2 regions of the Paenibacillus sp. F411 genome follow, and region 1 is predicted to be linked to the other one. Evidence: riboswitches for the same ligand, from Rfam matches in the RefSeq annotation. Region 1 holds a riboswitch; the other holds the start of a gene.
What was found. Region 1 has a riboswitch for cobalamin ahead of JJQ72_RS05575 (ABC transporter substrate-binding protein). Riboswitches for the same ligand answer to the same signal wherever they lie in the genome.
Positions count from the first base shown of each region.

Region 2: another riboswitch for cobalamin. It lies ahead of metE (5-methyltetrahydropteroyltriglutamate--homocysteine S-methyltransferase); the one in region 1 lies ahead of JJQ72_RS05575 (ABC transporter substrate-binding protein).

Region 1 covers NZ_JAGFIP010000004.1:14,830-18,038, reverse strand. The annotation lists gene JJQ72_RS05580 (FecCD family ABC transporter permease) at 1-554, opposite strand, end outside; gene JJQ72_RS05575 (ABC transporter substrate-binding protein) at 551-1,573, opposite strand; cobalamin riboswitch at 1,823-2,029, opposite strand; gene JJQ72_RS05570 (lamin tail domain-containing protein) at 2,105-2,833, opposite strand; gene lplA (lipoate--protein ligase) at 3,039-3,209, shown strand, end outside.
Region 2 covers NZ_JAGFIP010000007.1:102,397-105,605, forward strand. The annotation lists gene JJQ72_RS09570 (hypothetical protein) at 1-194, opposite strand, end outside; gene JJQ72_RS09575 (NAD(P)/FAD-dependent oxidoreductase) at 448-1,356, shown strand; cobalamin riboswitch at 1,497-1,700, shown strand; gene metE (5-methyltetrahydropteroyltriglutamate--homocysteine S-methyltransferase) at 1,851-3,209, shown strand, end outside.

The DNA.
Region 1 (3,209 bases):
GTATCTCGGGACATAATCGTCAAGAAAGACACCACCGCTCCCAGAAAGGACTGCATAATGACACCAGCCAGGATCAGCCCGTGCGTTGGAAGCTTGCCCTGTTCCCTCGATAATGCCAGCACGATCCACAGCGTTACAGCGCCAGTGACAAATGCAACGAGCGGCAGTGTCCATGCCCCCGCAAAGGAATACTGCATACCGTAAAAAATAAGCAGCGCTGCGCCCAGTGACGAGCCGGAGGCCACGCCCAGTGTAAACGGGTCCGCAAGCGGATTACGCAGCACTCCTTGAAAGGCCGCCCCTGCCGTTGCCAGGGATGCACCCACCAGCATGCCGAGCAGTATACGGGGTAGACGCACCTTCATAATAATTTGTTCCGCCGAGGACTCCCAGGCTGTCGGAAACCGCTCTGCCAGACCGGGAACCCGCTGAAGCAGCATGGCTCCGATCTGCCCGGCAGGCAGATGAACGGAGCCGATACCCAGGCTGACCACAAGGGTCAGCACCAGAAGCAGCAGTCCCGCTATCGTATAGCCTGCCAGCTTGGAATTCACGGAGTCATCAAATCCGGATAGATCGCCTTAGCTACTTCAATCAGGCCCTGCGTAACACGAGGTCCCGGGCGGCTAATCAGATTGTCGTCCAGCTTGAACAGCTGTCCGTCCTGAATGGCCTGGATTTGATCCCAGCCGCTGCGAGATTGAATGAGCTGATCTAAAGACTGGTTGTTCTCATCCATGACATTTGCGGAATATAGAATGACATCAGGATTCGCAGCAATAATGTTCTCTTCACTTACCTCAAACCAGCCTTCTGCCTCGCCCGCCGCATTGATGGCATTGCTCAGCTTCAGCATTTCATCCAGGTAAGTTCCGCTGCCTACTGTCCAGCCCGGTGAAAATTCAACATACACGGTCTTCTTGTCTTCTTCCTTCACGTCTTTTACCGCGTTCTTCACCATGTCCAGCTCCTGCTGCATCTGATCGGTAATTTCCTTGGCTTGGGCCTTACGGTCTGTAATCTCTCCGACCAGCGCGATATTGTCCATCACTTCAGCAATGGTCTTGGGATCATTGACGAACAGCTTGACATCCAGATCACGAAGCTTGTTGATATTATCCTCATTCATGGCAGCCGTGAACACTACATCTGCTCCAGATGCCACAATCGCCTCTACATCCATCTCATATCCGCCCATCTTGGGCTTGGACTTCGCCGCCTCCGGGTAATCGTCCACCTCGGACACACCAACGATCTGCTCATCAAGGCCGAGCGCAAACAGCTTCTCGGTTTCAGACGGAGACAAGGAAACTACCTTCGCCGGTGCCGCTTCGAATGTCATTTCGGTCCCGGTCGCATCCTTCACCGTTAACGGATAGACGGTCTTGTCGGCTTCGCTGTCTTTGCCCTCTTCCTTCTGGGTCTCATCGTTATTGGCTTCACTTCCCTGTGACTGCTCTTGCTGCGCCGGCTGTGTCTCGTTCTCTTCGGCCGGGCTTGTGCACGCCGCCAGCATCATAGCCAGCATCATCGTCATCAAGAGCGTGGATCCGAACTTTAACATCTTGTTCATTGGTTTCTCTCCCCTTATTTGTATAATTTCGAGATATACAGCTTGCTCCACTTTAACATCATTCATCTGGCGTTTCGGATTTGGACCGCAAAAAACCCCTGACTCCTCGTTAAAGAATCAGGGGTTACGTTATTGGATCGGTACACCGGCATAAAGCCGGGCGAAACACCTCCTGCTGTTACTTCACAGCCAGGATCTGTTCCACTGCATGCACGGCAGCTCCAAACGTAATCCTCTCCTCGAAGGACCGTCAGATCATCACGCAAGGCAGGTCTCCTGACTTGCAGGTGGTGCTTCTCCCCCGCCTTCCCGAGCCTAGTGCTACAGCCAGTGGCATCGTGGGGGAGTCTCCTGCTTTACAGTGGCGGGACCGTGCCGGAATTCCACCGGCTTCCCTTTTCACCCGAGGCTAACGATTTAAAGGTTAAGCCCGGGACCTCGCATGTATGTGTATGGATTATCTGGTTTGATATACAAGCTTGTTCTCTGTTGTGAATTATAGGACATCTGGACAAGCCTTACAACCATTATCTACTCGGGGGCACTGCCTGGAAAGAGTTGCTGCTCCGGCAGCAGCGCTCCCGGAGAGGGCGCAGAACGCTGTTCCAGAAGCAGCATGCGGTTCCCCTTATGCGGGGGCTTGACATGGATGCTTCCTCCTCTCTGCACATCCCCTGCCCCATAAAACACCTCACTAACCACCGTGCTGTCTCCCCGGGCAGTCAGGACCAGCCCGCGATCTGCATGATGAAGGCCATCCTGCCCCTCCAGCTGAAATACAGGCACCTGTGCCTCCAGCTGATGATAAGCCCTGAAATCTGATTTCGTCAGCCTTGAAGCTGCTCCCGTAATGCCGGAGCTAGAACGCTTCACCCACAGCACGGCTGTACTTTGCGCCGGAAGGATCACCTTGGCGTCGAAGTCTTCGCCGCTTCTAACAGACAGCTCTGTTGAGTATGCCCCGAACACATAATAAAGAGCATACCGCTCATTGAAATCAACCGCTTCCTCCGACATGTTCACAATCTCCACGAATTCAAATAAATCAGCCCCGCCCGCGCCTTCAATCACACCATGGTGAGAGCGGTCATCGGGATATACCTCCGTAATATATACCGGCATGGCTGTAACAGAGCTTGCGGTAAGCTCCCGCGGAAGGTGGGGCTCCGCTTCCGCTGCCCGCAAAGCACCCTGAAACAGGAGGAGGCCCAATACACTGAGAAGTCCAAGTGTGCGCGCTCCTATTTTTCTGTCCAGCAAATACGTCGCCTCCTGTCATCCTTTCGTTTCTACCAGTTAACAGGACGAACATGAGGTGTGTGTTAATTCTGATGGCGATCTGTATGAAGCTTTTGACAGGAAAGGCATGGCGTTCTGGATCCCTCTCTCGTATGGCTTTGCCCTTGAAGCGGGTCTTCGTTTACAATAGAACCTGGACAAGACTGAATAAGCGGAGGCGTAACCTATGCTGTTTATTGATAATCAAGGAATCCATGATCCCGCCATCAATCTGGCGATTGAGGAATATGCGCTGAAGCATCTTCCTATGGACGACAGCTATCTTCTGTTTTACATCAACCAGCCATCTATCATTATCGGCAAGCATCAGAATACGATTGAAGAGATTAACCAGGAA
Region 2 (3,209 bases), on a different contig from region 1:
TCCCGGTTCTCATAATCAAAACGGTTCGGCGGCCGCTGCTCCTCACGCCAAGGCGTACTTTTACCCATGGAAGCCTCAAGTGAAGATCCATAAGGACCATCTGGAAACTCTTCAGCCACCGTATCATTGCGCTGGGATTCCACAGTAGAAAGATCGACATCGTAATGGGAGGATGTGTCTGGAATCTTTTTCATCATGTACCTCCTGTATTAAGCAGAGTTGTAGAAAGTATAGCCGGTATCCGGCATATTATTCAGAGGCTCTGCAGCAATCTGCTATGAGCTATTGAAACCGCTCCTTGTCTTTGAGGGTCCCAAACGACACTGCCCTCATATTGACAGGGGCGGTTTTTGGCGCTTTACCGACGATCTATGGTGTCCGGAGTAAAACATCTTCTTTTGGTTTAATGTATTAGGTAAAAAGTAGCGAAGGAGATGGAGATCAGAGATGAAGGACTGCATCATTGTTGGTGGCGGAATCGCAGGCCTCCAGGCTGCAATTCAGTTAGGGAGATATGTGGATTATGACGTTTTGGTCATTGATCAGGGACAGGGCCGTTCGACGCTCTGTAAGAAATATAACAATATATTGGGCTGGACTGAGGGGATTTCCGGTGAAGAGCTGCGCCGGCGGGGACGTCAGCAGGCGAAATCCTTCGGGGTAGCGTTCGCGGAGGACTCTATTGAATCCGCTCAATCTACGTCAGACGGCTTTATCTTGAAGGGAGCGCAGGGTTCACGGTATGAAGCCAGAACGCTGCTGCTAGCGACCGGCTTGAGTGACCGTATTCCGGAAATCGAGGGCCTGTATCCAACGCTGGGAGAGAGTGTCTATGTGTGTCCAGACTGTGATGGCTACGAGATTCAGGACCGGAGAACGGTTGTGCTGGGCTCCGGCTCATCCGGGGCGGGCATGACACTCTTGCTGCGGGAGCGGACGAAGGACCTGATCTATATCAATCACGAGCAGACTCCGGTAGATCAGGAATTGCTCTCGTCCATGGAAGCTTACGGCATACAATATATGGAGCAGCCTGCTGCAAAAATCCTGCAGGAGCAGGGGAGCCTGAAGGGGGTTCAGCTCCAATCGGGAGAAATGATAGAGGCCGAGCGCGGCTTCGTCTCTTTTGGCGGCAATCAGGTGCATTCCGGACTTGCGAAGCAGCTCGGGGCAGAGCTGGCGCATAACCGCCATGTCATCACAGACCCCCGCACCAAAATGACGACAGCTGAGCATGTATGGGCTGCCGGGGATCTCGCCGTACATTCCGAGCTGGCTACAGCTGCGATGGGAGACGGGGTTATCTCTGCCATATGGATTCACAAAGCGCTGAAGAAGCTCAAAGCCTCTTCGTAAAAGGTACGTTTTCAAGAAAAAAGCCTATAAAACTATTAAATCCGATAAATAACATCGGAAAAGTAAAAAATAGATTGCCATTTTCTTGGATGTGTATTATGATGTTCTAAATTGTAGCCCGCTATAATTGAACTCTACAACTTTATATGAGAGAAACAGGTGCGAAAGAGAGTACTCTTTTGCTTAAAAGGGAAGACCGGTGTAAATCCGGCGCGGTCCCGCCACTGTAACGGAGAAGCAGCCTGGCCATTAAAGTCACTGATCGGCATCCTTGTCGATTGGGAAGACGGCCAGATTGCGATGATCCCGAGAGCCAGGAGACCTGCCTGTTTCGAAAACACTGCAATACCTACGGGAGATAGGGAGGTGTAAGAAGCACGCAGCTTTCATTTCAGGCGGGCATCTTTACCTATGTCTTTAGGTGAGGATGCCCTTTTCTTGTTTTTTTTTACACAAAGCAGTTACATTGGGTTAATATTTGGGGAGGGGAAACTATGACAAACGTACAAAGTGCAAGCTTGGGGTATCCAAGAATCGGAGAGAACCGAGAGTGGAAGAAAGCATTGGAGGCATTCTGGGCCGGAAAGCTGGAGGAGCAGGAGTTTCTGCAAACGATGAAGTCTATTCGCCTGAAGCATCTGAAACTGCAGCAGGAGAAAGGGATTGACTGGATTCCGGTCAATGATTTCTCCATGTACGATCATGTGCTGGATGTGTCGTTTATGTTCGGACTCATTCCACAGCGCTTTGACAGCCTGGGCGATAAGCCGTCCCTGAAGCATTACTTCGCGATGGCTCGGGGCAGCGATAATGCCACAGCCTGTGAAATGACGAAGTGGTTTAATACCAATTATCACTATATTGTGCCGGAACTCGGAGAGAAGCAGCCGGTGCTGGTTCACAACCGTCCGCTGGAGGCGTATCTGGAAGCGAAGCAGGAGCTTGGCATTGAAGGCAGACCGGTGCTTCTCGGGCCTTATACTTTTGTCCAGCTGTCCAAGGGGTATCAGCCGGAGCAGCGTCAGCAGGTTCTGGATGGGATTCTTCCACTGTACGCTCAAGTGCTCGCAGAGCTGCAGGCTGCCGGCGTGCAATGGGTTCAGCTGGATGAGCCGGCCCTGGTGACGACGCTGCCGGAAGAGGATCTGGCCAGCTTGAACCGAATTTATAGCGAGCTGCGCTCGGCTGCTCCACAGCTGAAGCTGATGCTGCAAACGTATTTTGATGCGTTGGAGTATTATCCTGCGGTGACTCAGCTTCCAGTTGACGGCATCGGCCTGGATTTTGTTTATGGCAAAGCAGACAATATCCGCGCGCTGGAGCAGCATGGCTTTCCGCAAGACAAGGTGCTGGGAGCGGGGATCATTGACGGACGGGGTATCTGGAGAGCGGATCTCAATAGCGAGCTGAATCTTCTGGAGACCATTGCCAAGCAGGTGGCTCTGGACCGTGTCTTGATTCAGCCGTCGAGCAGCCTGCTCCACGTGCCAGTGAGCACAAAAGGGGAAAGCAAGCTGGAGCCTGTTCTTCTGGACGCCCTTGCGTTCGCAGAGGAGAAGCTGGACGAAATTAGGATTCTAAAGCAGGCGTTGCAGCAAGGAAGAGAAGCCCTGCAGCAAGAGATTGATATCGCTGAAGCGGCCGTGAAGACCTTGAATCAATCACTGCATCGCCAGAAGACCCATGTGCAGCAGCTTGTCGCGAACCGGCATGAGGAGCCGTCCAGCCGTACTTCGCCGTTTGAGATTCGTTTTGACAAGCAGCAGGAGAAATGGCAGCTCCCCTTGCTTCCAACGACGACCATTGGCAGCTTCCCGCAAACAACGGAGGTTCGTAAAGCGCGTCAAAGCTGG